Regions from separate parts of the Actinomadura sp. NPDC048032 genome, predicted to be linked through region 1. Evidence: riboswitches for the same ligand, from Rfam matches in the RefSeq annotation. Region 1 holds a riboswitch; the other holds the start of a gene.
The links. Region 1 has a riboswitch for cobalamin ahead of cobN (cobaltochelatase subunit CobN). Riboswitches for the same ligand answer to the same signal wherever they lie in the genome.
Positions count from the first base shown of each region.

Region 2: another riboswitch for cobalamin. It lies ahead of AB0C69_RS35845 (ribonucleoside-diphosphate reductase subunit alpha); the one in region 1 lies ahead of cobN (cobaltochelatase subunit CobN).

Region 1 covers NZ_JBEZJP010000320.1:370-9,048, forward strand. The annotation lists partial or broken gene AB0C69_RS30790 (VWA domain-containing protein) at 1-487, shown strand, start outside; gene cobO (cob(I)yrinic acid a,c-diamide adenosyltransferase) at 489-1,091, shown strand; gene AB0C69_RS30800 (cobyrinate a,c-diamide synthase) at 1,088-2,419, shown strand; gene cobN (cobaltochelatase subunit CobN) at 2,374-5,970, opposite strand; cobalamin riboswitch at 6,024-6,147, opposite strand; gene AB0C69_RS30810 (precorrin-3B synthase) at 6,219-7,313, shown strand; gene AB0C69_RS30815 (precorrin-8X methylmutase) at 7,310-7,930, shown strand; gene AB0C69_RS30820 (precorrin-2 C(20)-methyltransferase) at 7,930-8,679, shown strand, end outside.
Region 2 covers NZ_JBEZJP010000446.1:437-6,502, forward strand. The annotation lists partial or broken gene AB0C69_RS35845 (ribonucleoside-diphosphate reductase subunit alpha) at 1-1,464, opposite strand, end outside; cobalamin riboswitch at 1,622-1,765, opposite strand; gene AB0C69_RS35850 (MFS transporter) at 1,925-2,554, shown strand; gene AB0C69_RS35855 (YcnI family protein) at 2,631-3,338, shown strand; gene AB0C69_RS35860 (copper resistance CopC family protein) at 3,335-3,898, shown strand; gene AB0C69_RS35865 (antibiotic biosynthesis monooxygenase) at 3,969-4,736, shown strand; gene AB0C69_RS35870 (GNAT family N-acetyltransferase) at 4,784-5,482, shown strand; gene AB0C69_RS35875 (GNAT family N-acetyltransferase) at 5,628-6,066, shown strand, end outside.

The DNA.
Region 1 (8,679 bases):
CCGCCGCATGACGACGGTGAAGACGGCCGTCCTCAGCCTGCTGCTGGACGCCTACCAGCGCCGCGACAAGGTCGGCCTGGTCACCTTCCGGGGGCGCACCGCCGAGCTCGTGCTGCCGCCGACGTCGTCGGTCGAGGCGGGCGCGGCGCGGCTGCGGGCCCTGCCGACCGGGGGCCGCACGCCGCTGGCCGCCGGGCTCGCGCGCGCCGCCGAGGTGCTGCGCGCCGAGCGGCTGCGCGACCCGGCGCGCCGCCCGCTGCTCGTGGTCGTCACCGACGGGCGGGCGACCGCGGGGGGCGACGTGGACCGGGCCGCCGGGCTGCTGGCGGGCACCGCCGGGATCGTCGTGGACTGCGAGGACGGCCCGGTCCGGCTCGGCCTCGCGGGACGGCTCGCGGCCCGGCTCGGGGCGCGGCTCGTCCCGCTCGGCGACCTCGACGGCATCGTCCGCGCCCACCGCGGGCGCGAAAAGGGAAAGGCGGCTTGAGATGCCCCAGGGAAAGCCCGTGTCCGTCCCCGACGACGGTCTCACCACCCGGCAGCGCCGCAACCGGCCCCTGCTGATCGTCCACACCGGTCCCGGGAAGGGGAAGTCGACGGCGGCGTTCGGGATGGCGCTGCGGGCCTGGAACCAGGGCTGGCCGGTCGGGGTGTTCCAGTTCGTGAAGTCGGCCAAGTGGCGGATCGGCGAGGAGCGGGCGCTGCGCGTGCTCGGCGAGAGCGGCGAGGGCGGCCCGGTCGCCTGGCACAAGATGGGCGAGGGCTGGTCGTGGATCCAGCGCCCCGGCAGCGAGGAGGACCACGCGGCCGACGCCCGCGAGGGCTGGGCGCAGATCAAGCGGGACCTGGCCGCCGAGACGTACCGTTTCTATGTGCTCGACGAGTTCACCTATCCGCTCAAGTGGGGCTGGCTCGACCTGGACGACGTGGTCGAGGCCCTCGCCGCGCGTCCCGGCACCCAGCACGTCGTCGTCACCGGGCGGGACGCGCCCGGCCGGCTGGTCGAGGCCGCCGACCTGGTGACGGAGATGGGCAAGGTCCGGCATCCGATGGACGCCGGGCAGAAGGGGCAGCGGGGCATCGAGTGGTGATCCCCCGGCTGGTCGTCGCCGCGCCGGCGTCCGGCAGCGGCAAGACGACCGTGGCGACCGGTCTGATCGCGGCGCTGCGGGCGCGCGGCCTCGCCGTGTCGCCGCACAAGGTCGGCCCCGACTACATCGACCCCGGCTACCACGCGCTGGCGGCGGGGCGGCCCGGCCGCAACCTGGACCCGTGGCTCGCGGGCGAGGAGCGGATCGCGCCGCTGTTCCTGCACGGCGCCGCGGGCTGCGACGTGGCGGTGGTCGAGGGCGTGATGGGCCTGTTCGACGGGAAGGGCGACACCGGGTTCGCCTCCACGGCGCACGTCGCGCGACTGCTCGCGGCGCCGGTGGTGCTGGTCGTGGACGCCGCGCGGCAGAGCCGGTCGGTGGCGGCGCTCGTGCACGGTTTCGCGACGTTCGAGCCGGGCGTGCGGATCGGCGGCGTCGTGCTCAACCGGGTCGGCTCGGAGCGGCACGAGGAGCTGTGCCGCGGCGCGCTGGAGGCGACGGGCGTGCCGGTGCTCGGCGCGATCCGGCGGGACGACGCGGTCGTGACCCCGTCCCGGCACCTCGGGCTGGTCCCGGCGGCCGAGCGGGGCGCGGAGGCCGTCGGCGCGGTGGAGCGGCTCGGCGCGCTCGTGGAGCGCTCCTGCGACCTGGACGCCCTGCTCCGCCTGGCGGCCGCCGCTCCCCCGCTGCCGGGGCCCGCGTGGGACCCGTCCGAGCAGGTCGTCCCGGTCGAGGGCGGGCCGGTCGTCGCGGTCGCGGGCGGGGCGGCGTTCACCTTCTCCTACGCCGAGCACGTGGAGCTGCTGCGCGCGGCGGGCGCCGACGTGGCCGTCTTCGACCCGCTGCGGGACGAGGCCCTGCCGGACGGGGCGGGCGCGCTCGTCGTCGGCGGCGGCTTCCCCGAGGTCCACGCCGCCGAGCTGGCCGCCAACGCGCCGATGCTCGCCGAGGTCGCGGCGTTCCGCGGCCCGATCGCCGCCGAGTGCGCCGGGCTCCTCTACCTGTGCGAGGAACTCGACGGCCGGGCGATGTGCGGGCGGGTGCCGGGCCGCGCGCGGATGACGTCCCGGCTGGCGCTCGGCTACCGGGAGGCGGTCGCGGTGGCCGAGTCGCCGCTGACCCGTCCGGGCGAGCGGTTCCGCGGCCACGAGTTCCACCGGACCGCGCTGGACACCGGCGCCGAGCCGCTGTTCCGGTGGCGCGACGGCCGCGACGGGTACGGCGACGACCGGATCACCGCCTCCTACCTGCACCTGCACTGGGCGGGGTCGCCGGAGGCGGCTCAGCGGCTGGTGTCGTCCTCCAGGTCGCCCTCCGTCTTGAGGTAGACCTCCTGGAGGCCCTGGAGGACCGCCGGGTCGGGGTGCTCCCACATGCCGCGCTCGGCCGCCTCCAGCAGCCGCTCGGCGATGCCGTGCAGCGCCCACGGGTTCGACTGCGCCATGAACGCGCGGTTCTCCTCGTCCAGGACGTAGGCGGCGGTGAGCCTGTCGTACATCCAGTCGGCCATGACACCCGTGGTGGCGTCGTAGCCGAACAGGTAGTCCACGGTCGCGGCCAGCTCGAACGCGCCCTTGTAGCCGTGCCGGCGCATGGCGGCGAGCCACTGCGGGTTCACGACGCGGGCCCGGAAGATCCGCGCGGTTTCCTCCGAGAGGGTGCGGGTGCGCACGGCGTCCGGGCGGGTGCTGTCGCCGACGTAGGCCTCCGGCGCCCTGCCGGTCAGCGCGCGGACGGTGGCGATCATGCCGCCGTGGTACTGGAAGTAGTCGTCGGAGTCGGCGATGTCGTGCTCGCGGGTGTCGACGTTCTTGGCGGCGACGGCGATGCGCCGGTAGGCGCTCTCCATGTCGGCGCGGGCGGGCACCCCGTCGAGGTCGCGGCCGTAGGCGTGGCCGCCCCACACCGCGTACACCTCGGCGAGGTCGGCGTCGTCGCGCCAGTTGCGGCTGTCGATGAGCGGCAGCAGCCCGGCCCCGTACGCGCCGGGCGCGGACCCGAACACGCGCATCGTGGCGCGCCGCTCGTCGCCGTGCCGCTCCCGGTCGGCCCGCACGTGGGCGCGGACGTGGTTGTCGGCGTCGGGCTCGTCCAGCCCGGCGACGAGCCGGACGGCGTCGTCCAGCATGGCGACGACGTGCGGGAACGCGTCCCGGAAGAAGCCGCTGATGCGGACGGTCACGTCGATGCGCGGCCGGCCGAGCTCGGCGAGCGGGACCGGCTCCAGCGCCGTGACGCGGCGGGACGCCTCGTCCCAGGCCGGGCGGACGCCGAGCAGCGCGAGGACCTCGGCGACGTCGTCGCCCGCCGTGCGCATCGCGCTCGTCCCCCACACCGACAGCCCGACCGAGCGCGGCCACTCCCCGTGGTCGGCGCGGTAGCGCTCCAGGAGCGAGTCCGCCATCGCCTGCCCGGTCTCCCAGGCGAGGCGGCTCGGGACGGCGCGCGGGTCGACCGAGTAGAAGTTGCGGCCGGTCGGCAGGACGTTGACGAGGCCGCGCAGCGGCGACCCGCTCGGGCCCGCCGGGACGTAGCCGCCGTCCAGGGCGTGCAGGACGTGGTCGAGCTCGTCGGTCGTCCGGGCCAGGCGCGGGACGATCTCGGCGGCGGCGAACTCCAGGACCCGCGTCACCGCCTCGCGGCGCTCCGCCGGAACGTCCCGGGCGGCCTCGCGCGCCGCGCCCACGGCCCAGCCGGCGTCCTCCATGGCCTGCACGAGGGCGCGGGCGGCGGCCTCGGCGGCGTCCACGTCGGCGAGCGCCTCGCCGCCGGCCTCGCTGAGCCCGAGCGCCTCCCGCAGGCCGGGCAGCGTCTCGCGCCCCGACCACATCTGGCGGGCGCGGAGCATGGCCAGCACCAGGTCGACGCGGACCGGGCCGGCGGGCGCCTGGCCGAGGACGTGCAGGCCGTCGCGGATCTGCGCGTCCTTCACCTCGCACAGCCAGCCGTCGACGTGCAGGAGGAAGTCGTCGAACTCGGTGTCGTGCGGGCGGTCGTCAAGGCCGAGGTCGTGGTCGAGCTTGGCGGCCTGGATGAGGGTCCAGATCTGGGCGCGGATCGCGGGCAGCTTCGCCGGGTCCATCGCGGCGATCGTCGCGTGCTCGTCCAGGAGCTGTTCGAGGCGGGCGATGTCGCCGTAGGTCTCGGCGCGGGCCATCGGCGGGACCATGTGGTCGACGAGGACGGCGTGCGCGCGGCGCTTGGCCTGCGTGCCCTCGCCGGGGTCGTTGACGAGGAACGGGTAGACCAGCGGGACGTCGCCGAGCGCCGCGTCGGTGCCGCACGACGCCGACATCCCCGCCGCCTTGCCGGGCAGCCACTCCAGGTTGCCGTGCTTGCCGACGTGGACGATCGCGTGCGCGCCGAACTCGTCCGACAGCCACCGGTACGCGGCCAGGTAGTGGTGGCTGGGCGGCAGGTCGGGGTCGTGGTAGATCGCGATGGGGTTCTGCCCGAAGCCGCGCGGCGGCTGCACCATCACGACGAGGTTGCCGGCGCGCAGGGCGGCGAGGACGATGTCGCCGTCCTGGACGAACAGCTCGCCGGGCGGCGGGCCCCAGTGCCGCTCCATCCCCTCGCGCAGGTCGGCGGGCAGGGTGCGGTACCAGCGCTCGTAGGACGCGGCGGAGATGCGGACGGGGTTGCCCGCGAGCTGCTCCTCGGTGAGCCAGTCCTCGTCCTGGCCGCCCGCCGCGATGAGCGCGTGGACGAGCGCGTCGCCGTCCTGCTCGTCGACGCCGGGGAAGCCCTCGCCCAGGTCGTACCCCGCGTCGCGGAGCCGGGCGAGCAGCCGGACGGTGCTCGCCGGGGTGTCGAGACCGACGGCGTTCCCGACGCGGGCGTGCTTGGTCGGGTACGCCGACAGCATCACGACGAGGCGGCGCCCGGCGGCCGGGGTGTGCCGCAGGCGGCCGTGCCGGACCGCGATCCCGGCGACCCGGGCCGCCCGCTCGGGGTCGGCGGCGTAGACGGTGAGCCCGTCCTCGTCGACCTCCTTGAACGAGAACGGGACGGTGATGATCCGCCCGTCGAACTCGGGGATCGCGACCTGCGACGCCGCGTCCAGCGGGGACAGCCCGTCGTCGCTCCCCTCCCAGTCGGACCGGCTCGTGGTGAGGCAGAGGCCCTGGAGGATCGGGACGTCCAGCGCGGCGAGCGCGCCCACGTCCCATGCCTCGTCGTCGCCGCCCGCCCCGGCCGTCGCGGGCCGCGACCCGCCCGCCGCGAGCACCGTCACCACCAGCGCGTCCGCCTGGCGGAGCGTGTCCAGCAGCTCGGGCTCGGCGGTGCGCAGCGACGAGCAGAACACCGGCATGGCGCGCCCGCCGGCGTCCTCAACGGCGGCGCAGAGCGCCTCCACGAACGCGATGTTGCCCGCCATGTGGTGGGCGCGGTAGTAGAGCACGCCGACCACGGGCCCGCCGCCGTCGCGGGCGGCGCGGTCGAGCCGTCCCCAGGTCGGCGTCGCGGCCGGCGGCGCGAAGCCGCGCCCCGTCAGCAGCACGGTGTCGGAGAGGAACGCGTGCAGCTCGGCGAGGTTGGCGGGGCCGCCGTGCGCGAGGTAGGCGTGCGCCTCGGCGCACACGCCGCCGCTGACCGTGGACAGCTCCATCAGCTCGGCGTCGGGGGCCTGCTCGCCGCCGAGGACGACGACCGGCCGGGGGCCCGCGAGGAGCGCGTCGAGACCGTCCTCCCAGGCGCGGCGGCCGCCGAGCAGCCGCACCACGACGAGGTCGGCGCCCTCGGTCAGCCCGGGCAGGTCGGCGGCGGTGAGCCGCGCGGGGTTGCCGAGCCGGTAGGCGGCGCCGGACGCTCGGGCGCTCAGCAGATCGGTGTCGGACGTCGACAGCAACAGGACCGTGCGGCTGTGCTCGGGCACGGCGCATCCTCCCCCTGGGGTCCTCGCCCCGGTCGCGGGTGTCGCGACGGCAGGAGTCTCCTGGCTCCCGGATCGACGCTCGCCCCGGCCTTCCCGTCCTCGCGGACAGTGGCCTACAGCGGGGTTCGCTCCCCGGTCACAGTGGCGGGACCGCGCCGGATTCGCACCGGCTTCCTCCCATTGCCATCGTCTGAGCAGAAGAGTACGGCAGCGCGGTCGCCCTGCAAACTGTGGTTAACATCCTCCCCGTGCCGAATGTCAGAGCCCGTCCCGACGCGTGCCCCGGGGCGCTGCGCACCCACGACGCCGCCGACGGGCCGCTGGCGCGCGTCCGCGTCCCGGGCGGCGCGGTGTCCGCCGCGCAGCTCGCGGTGCTCGGCGCCGCCGCCCGCGAGCTGGGGCGGGACGTGATCGAACTCACGTCCCGCGGCAACCTCCAGGTGCGCGGCGTCCGCGACACCGGAGCGCTCGCGGCCCGGCTGGAGGCCGCCGGGCTGCTTCCGTCGGCGACCCACGAGCGGGTGCGCAACATCGTCGCGTCCCCGCTCGGCGGGCGCGGCCCGCGCGGCGCCCTCGCCACGGATCCGCTGGTCACGGCGCTGGACGAGGCGCTCTGCGCGCGTGCGGAGCTGGCCCGGCTGCCGGGGCGGTTCCTGTTCGCGCTCGACGACGGCACCGGCGACACGGCCGCGCTGGACGCCGACGCGGCCCACACCCCCGGCGGCCTGCGGCTGGTCGGGACGCGGCTCGGACCCGTCCCCGGCGATCCCGTCGCGGCGCTGCTCGCGGCGGCGGAGGCGTTCCTGGAGGTCAGGGGCGACGCCTGGCGGCTCGCGGAGGTGCCGGACGGCGCGCGGCTCGTCGCCGAGCGGCTGGGCGCGGCCGTGGCGGAGACGCCGCCGCGCCCGGATCCCGCGCCGCCGCACGCCGGGATCCTCGCGCAGCGGGACGGGCTCGCCGCGCTGGAGGCCGTGCCTCCGCTGGGCCGGCTGTCGGGCGCGCAGGCCGAGGCGCTCGCCGGAGTCGCGGACGAGGTGCGGGTGACGCCGTGGCGCAGCGTGGTGGTGCGCGACCTGGAGCGGGACGAGGCGCGCCGCGCGGCGGCGGAGCTCGCGGCGGCGGGGTTCGCGACCGATCCCGCGTCGCCCTGGGTGGGCGTGACGGCCTGCACCGGGAGCCCGGGATGCGCGAAGTCGCGCGGCGACGTGCAGGGCGAGGCGCGGCGCTTCGTGGACGGCCTGGGCCGCGCGCCCGAGACCCCCGTCCACTGGACGGGATGCGAGCGGCGCTGCGGGATGCCCCGCGGCCCGGTCGAGCTGAGGACGGCGGAGGGACAGCAGTGATCGATTACGTCCGGGACGGCGCCGAGATCTACCGGCGGTCGTTCGCGACGATCCGCGCGGAGGCCGACCTGTCGGGACTGCCGGACGACGTGGCGCGGGTCGCGGTCCGCATGATCCACGCCTGCGGCATGACCGATCTGGTGGAGGACCTGGCCTGGTCGCCGGGGGTCGTGGCGCGGGCGCGGGCGGCGCTGGTGGCGGGCGCGCCGGTGCTGTGCGACGCGCGGATGGTCGCCTCCGGCGTGACCCGCGCGCGGCTGCCCGCCGGCAACGAGGTCGTGTGCACACTCGGCGAGCCGGGCGTGCTGGAGCTGGCCGGGCGGCTCGGCACCACGCGCAGCGCGGCGGCGCTGGAGCTGTGGCGCGACCGGCTCGGCGGCGCGGTCGTCGCGATCGGCAACGCGCCGACCGCGCTGTTCCGGCTGCTGGAGCTGGTGGAGGAGGGCGCGCCGCGCCCGGCGGCGGTCCTCGGGATCCCGGTCGGGTTCATCGGGGCGGCCGAGTCCAAGGAGGCGCTCGCCGCGAGCGGCCTGGACCATCTGGTGGTCCGCGGGCGGCGCGGCGGCAGCGCGATGACGGCGGCGGCGGTCAACGCCATCGCCAGTGAGGCGGAGTGATGGCGGGACGGCTGTTCGGCGTGGGCGTCGGGCCCGGCGACCCCGAGCTGGTCACGGTGAAGGCGGCGCGGCTGATCGGCGAGGCCGACGTGGTGGCCTTCCACTGCGCGCGGCACGGCCGCAGCATCGCCCGGACCGTCGCCGAGCCGTACCTGCGGGACGGGCGGATCGAGGAGCAGCTCGTCTACCCGGTGACGACGGAGACCACCGACCATCCCGGCGGCTACCAGGGGGCGCTGGAGGACTTCTACGCCGACTGCGCCGCCCGCCTCGCCGCGCACCTCGACGCGGGGCGGACGGTCGTGGTGCTGAGCGAGGGCGACCCCCTGTTCTACGGGTCGTACATGCACCTGCACAAGCGGCTCGCGCCGCACTACCCGGCCGAGGTGGTGCCGGGCGTGACGTCGCTGAGCGCCGCGTCCGCGGCGGCGGGGCGGCCGCTGGTGGAGCGGGAGGAGACGCTGACCGTCCTGCCCGGGACGCTGCCCGGCGAGGAGCTCGCCGAGCGGCTGCGCGGCGCGGACGCGGCGGCCGTTCTCAAGCTCGGCCGGACGTTCCCCAAGGTCAGGCAGGCGTTCGAGGACGCGGGGAGGCTCGGCGACGGCTGGTACGTCGAGCGGGCCGCCACCGACCGGCAGCGGGTCCTCCCGCTCGCCGACGTCGATCCGGCGGACGTGCCCTACATGGCGCTCGCGCTGCTGACGAGCCCGGCGGAGCGCTCGTTCGCCGCGCCGCCCCCGGCGCGGCCG
Region 2 (6,066 bases), on a different contig from region 1:
CCGGTCGATGGTGCGGTCCAGGAACCGGACGGCGGTGCGGACCGTCGACCGGAGCCGCTCCCAGTCGACGCCGGACGGCCCGACGTGCGCGGCCAGGTTCACCGACCCGAGGTTGCAGACGGCGGCCTCGCGGTCGCCCGTCACCTCCAGGATCTCCGTGCAGAGGTTCGACAGGTGGACGACCTTGCCGGGCTCGGCGGTCTGGTTGCAGGCGCGGTTGGCGGCGTCCTTGAACGTCATCCAGCCGTTGCCCGTCTCCGCGAGCGTCCGCATCATGCGCCCGTACAGCTTGCGGGCCGGGACCTGCCGGACGAACCGCCCCTCCCGCTCCGCCGCCCGGTAGGCCGCGTCGAACTCGTCGCCCCACAGGTCGACCAGCTCGGGGACCTCCTTCGGGTCGAACAGCGACCACGTCGCGTCGGCCTCGACGCGGCGCATGAACTCGTCCGGGATCCAGTTGGCCAGGTTGAGGTTGTGGGTGCGGCGGGCGTCCTCGCCGGTGTTGTCGCGCAGCTCCAGGAACTCCTCGACGTCGGCGTGCCACGGCTCCAGGTAGACGCACGCCGCGCCCTTGCGGCGGCCGCCCTGGTTGACGGCGGCGACGGACGAGTCGAGCGTGCGCAGCCACGGGACGATCCCGTTGGAGTGCCCGTTGGTGCCCCGGATCAGCGAGCCCCGCGACCGCACCCGCGTCCAGGAGACGCCGATGCCGCCCGCGTACTTGCTGAGCCGCGCGACCTGCCCGTACCGGTCGTAGATGGACTCCAGCTCGTCGCGCGGCGAGTCGAGCAGGAAGCACGACGAGAGCTGCGGGCGGCGGGCCCCGGAGTTGAACAGCGTGGGCGAGCTGGGCAGGTACGACAGGGTGCTGAGCAGCGCGTACAGCTCGGCGGCCTCCTCGACCGCCGCCATGTCACCGGTGGGGAGCCGGCCCCCCACACCCCCCGGCCCGACTTCGCCGGGAACGACGAGCCCGCACGCCACCCGGAGGAGGAAGTGCTGCGGGCGCTCCAGGACGAGCCGCGACCTCGGGTGCCTGAGCAGGTACCGGTCATAGACCGTCCGGAGCCCGAAGTACTCGAAGCGGTCGTCGGCGCCGTCGTCGACGAGGGCGTCCAGCGCGGCGGACCCGGCGGCGACGAAGGCGGCCAGGTCGTCCGCCAGGAGTCCCTCGCGGTGCGCGGCGGCGACCGACTCGGCGAACGTCCGGACGCCGGCGGCCGCGGCCTCCTCCCGGATCCGGACGCCGAGCAGCCGCGCGGCCACCCTGGAGTACCCGGGCTCGGCGGGGATGAGCGCGGCGGCCTCCCCGATCGCGAGGTCCCGCAGGGCCGCCGCGTCCAGCCCGTCCGCGGACCGGACCGCGGCCAGCACCCGCCCGGCCTCGGCGCCCGGCACCCCCTCGCAGGCCGCCTCGACCTCGGCGGCGATCTCCGCGGGCGGCGCGGCCAGAACCTGTGTCACGTGCATCTCCCCTCGCATGCCGCCTCGCGGAGGCATGCGAACGGCGCGCGGCGGCAGGCCGCGCTCCGTCCCCGGCCCACCCGCGAGGCCTGGACGTGTCGATCCGGGACGGACCCGGACCCCCGATGAGGCCGGTCTCCCGGCCTCGCGTGCGGGCAGGTCTTCGGACTCGCGGGCGCCGCCTCTGCCGAGGCGTCCTACTGGCCGTCGCTTCCCGGGCCGCCAGGCCCAGTGCTCGATGACGGCGGTCGTTCCCGCTCACCGCTGCGGGGCAGTCCCGGATTCCCACCGGGTTCCCTCTCACGCCGCCCCCGCCGCGAACGGCGGGGGCGGACCAGCACGGGACTGAACCCTACATCTAGTCGACGATCAACGCACAACCCCAAGATGTTGGGCGTGGCGGCGGATGTCCGGGGGCGGCTGGGCAGAGCGCGCAGGGGATGGGACGATGGGGGCCGTCATGAGCCCCCATGCGCCGCAGCCGCTGTTCCGGCCCGCGCGCGCGGTGGTGTTCGCCACCGTGTGCGCGACGCTGGCGACCCTCGGGCACGCCCTGGCGGGCGGCGCGGCGGTGCCGGCCTGGGCGGCGCTCACGGGCTTCGGCGCCGTCCTCGGCGTGACGCTGGTGCTGGCGGGCCACGAGCGCTCGCTCGCGACGATCCTGGGCGGGCTCCTCGGCGGCCAGTTCGCCCTGCACACGCTGTTCACGGCGGCCACCGCGCCCCACCACGCGCCCGCGGCGCACGCCACTATGACGGGCGCCGCGGAACCCGTCGCGGTCCCCGCCGCCCACGGCGGGAACGGCCTGGCGATGACGCTCGCGCACTGCACGGCCGCGCTGGTGGCCGCGTGGTGGCTGCGGCGCGGCGAGCGGGCCGCGTGGTCGCTCGCCCGGCGGGTCGCCGCCCTCGCCGACCGCCCGATCCGGCTGCTGCTGGCCCTGCTCGCCGTGGAGCCGGCCGAGCCTCCGGCCCGCCCCCTCCGGACGGCGCCCGCGGCGGCCGCCGTCACGGCCACCGGGCGCGTCCTGCGGCACCAGGTCGTCCGGCGGGGTCCCCCTCCGCGTTCGAGGGCGCTCGCTCACTCCTGAGCCGGAGCGCCGTACGTCACCGGACGCCGACTCGCGGCGCCCGGACATTCCCGTACGTCTCGAACGGAGTTCCGCAATGCCCTTCCTTCCGCACGCCCGGCGCGCCGGCGCCGTCGCGTCCCTCGCCGCCCTGTCCGTGATCGGCCTGGCCGCGGCGGCGTCCGCGCACGTCAGCGTCAACCCCAGAACCGCCGAGCAGGGCTCGTACACCAAGGTCTCGTTCCGGGTGCCGAACGAGCGCGACGACGCCTCGACCACCAAGCTCGTGGTGAGCCTGCCGGCCGACCACCCGCTGTCGTCGGTGTCGGTCCGGCCGCTGCCCGGCTGGACGGTGAAGGTCGAGAAGTCCAAGCTGCCGACGCCGGTGAAGACCGAGGGCGGCGAGCTGACCGAGGCCGTCACGAAGATCACCTGGAGCGGCGGCAGGATCGAGCCCGGCCGGTTCGAGGAGTTCGACGTCTCGATGGGGCCGCTGCCCACCGACACCGACCAGCTCGTGTTCAAGGCCGACCAGACCTACTCCGGCGGAGAGGTCGTCAAGTGGGAGGAGCCCCCCGCCGAGGGGGCGAACGAGCCGGAGCACCCCTCGCCGGTGCTGAAGCTCCTCCCCAAGGGCTCGGCGGCCACGGCCGGCCTGACCGCGCAGGTGAAGCCCGCCGCCGCATCGTCCGCGTCGTCCGGCGACGGAACGGCCCGGCTGCTCGGCGGCATCGGCATCGCCGTCGGCGTGGCCGGCGTCGCGGTCGGCGCCTACGGCGTGACCCGGGCGCGGAGCCGGGCATGACCCGGGCGGCGCTGCGCGGGGCCGCCGGGGCGGCGGTGCTCGCGGCGATCCTGACGGCGCTCACGGCGATCCTGGCGGCGACCGCGGTCCCGGCGTCGGCGCACACCGCGCTGACGTCGGCGAGTCCCGAGAAGGACGCGACGGTCGCGGCCCCGTCCCAGATCGTCCTGACGTACGGCGATCCGGTACGGCTGCCGCGCGTGGTCGTGACCGACGGGTCGGGCAGGCAGTACCAGACCGGGCCCGCGCGGGCGGTCGACAACAAGGTCACCCAGGCCGTCGGCCGCACGCCGCCCGACGGGAAGTACACCGTGGGCTGGCGCGTCGTCGCCTCGGACGGCCATCCGGTCGAGGGCGCCTACACGTTCACCGTGCGGGGCTCGTCCGGGGCCGCCCGGCCGCCCTTCCCCTCGCCGGTCCGGAAGACCATCGTCTCCACAGACGACACCGACGATCAGGGGGGCTCGTCGGGCTGGCTCTGGATCGGTCTGGCCGCCCTGGTCCTCGCGGCGGCGGCGGGCGCCGTCGCCTGGTTCCGCCGCTCACCCCGCCAGGATTGATCGTTTCGCTTCCGGTCGGATGATTACAGGATTACAGTGATAATCCGACCGGAAGCAGCCTGGGGGCGCCATGATCGTCGAGTACATCCGCTACCGCATCGACCCGCAGGACGCGGAGGACTTCGAGGCCGCCTACGCGCGGGCCTCCGTCCCCCTCGCCGCAGCCCCCGAGTGCGTGGACTACGAGCTGTCCAGGTGCGTCGACGAGCCGTCGTCCTACATCCTGCGCATCGGCTGGACGTCGGCCGACGGCCACATGCGAGGCTTCCGGGGCGGCGAGCACTTCCCCGCGTTCTTCGCCGAGATCAAGCCGTACGTCCAGCGGATCGAGGAGATGCGGCACTACGAGCGGACGGCGGTGCGCGGCGCCGGCTCGTCCGTCCCGACCATGTACGACTGGGCGGGCGGGAGCGCGGCGCTGGAGCGGCTCACCGAGCACTTCTACACGAACGTCCTCAAGGACGACCTGCTGCGCCCGCTCTTCGAGCACATGGCGCCCGACCACCCGAAGTGGGTCGCGGCGTGGCTCGGCGAGGTCTTCCGCGGGCCGGAGCGCTACGGCCGCGAGCGCGGCGGCTACGCCGCCATGGTGCGCCATCACCTCGGCAAGTCCATCACCGAGGCGCAGCGGCGCCGCTGGGTCTCGCTCCTCATGGACGCGGCGGACGAGGTCGGCCTCCCGGACGACCCGGAGTTCCGCGCCGCGTTCGCGTCCTACATCGAGTGGGGCACGCGCATCGCCCTCGCCAACTCCCAGCCGGACGCGAAGCCGCCCCTCGAAGCCCCCATGCCGCACTGGGGCTGGGGCGTCGCACCGCCCTACGTCCCCGCCGACTAGCATCCAGGGCGCCGAATCCCCCGTACGGCCTGGAGAGGTGCTGCACCATGGCGGACCGCGACGACGCCGCGCTCGACGATCCCGTGCGCGAGTCGCTCCGCGGTCACCACGCGCACCTCGCCCGCCGGCTCGGCCGGACCGCCACCTACCCGCCGGAGGTCTCGACCTTCTCCACGGTGTCCGCCGACCCGGACGCCGCGGAGTGGGCCGACCTCGCCCGGCTTCTCGGGCGGGGCGAACTCGCCGACATGTTCAGCAGCCCCGCGACCCCGCCGCCGGACTGGGAGCCGGTCTTCGTCCTGGAAGGCCTCCAGATGGTCTGGTCCGGGAGCGGTGAGACCGGCCCCGGCGCGGCGGACCCCGGCATCGTCGAACTCGGCGCGGACAGCGTGCCCGAGATGCTCGACCTCGTCGCGCGGACCCGGCCCGGACCGTTCTGGCCGCGCACCCGCGAACTCGGCTCCTATCTCGGCGTCCGCGACAACGGCGTGCTGGTGGCCATGGCGGGCGAACGGCTCCGGCCCCGGGGATGGACGGAGATCAGCACCGTCTGCACCGCCCCCGAGGCGCGCGGGCGCGGCCACGCCGCCCGCCTGATACGCGCGCTCGCGACGCGCGTCATGGCCCGGAACGACCACCCGTTCCTGCACGTGGCCGAGGCGAACACCCGGGCGATCGCCCTGTACGAACGACTCGGCTTCGAGACACGGAGGCACGTGACCTTCCGCGGCTTCCGGGTCCCCTGACCGCCGCGGGTAGTACGCTTTGCGGCGTTCCTGCGGCAGGGGAGGTTGATGAATATGGCCCGCGTGGCGCTTCTTCAGCATGCCCTTGTCCGGGCCGCCCGCGACTGAGCGCGGCCCGGTCGTCCAGAACGACCAGGAGCCACACGTGTCCTCTTCCGACCTGACCGCTTCAGGCCTGCCCGACTCCGACCCGGTCCGGCCGGGCCCGGCCGGACCGGATCTCACCACCGGCCGTCTCGTCCTGCGGCCGTGGACGTCCGGCGAGATCGCCGCCGTCCTGTCCGGTGACAGGCTCGCCCACTGGGCGGACGACTTCCCCGCCGAAGGCGACCGGGCCATCGCCGGCTTCGTCGCCGGGAACCCGTCCGCGCTGGGCGAGCACGGCCAGCGCCTGATCATCGAACGCTCCACCGGCCTGGTGGTCGGCGCCGTCGGCCTGTTCTGGCCGCCCGCGGACGGGGCCGTCGAGTTCGGTTACGGCGTCGTCCCGTCCCGGCGGGGCCGCGGGTACGCCACCGAGGCCGCCCGCGCCATCACGGCGTTCGCCCTGACCGCGCCCGGCGTGGACAGGGTCGTCGCGACCG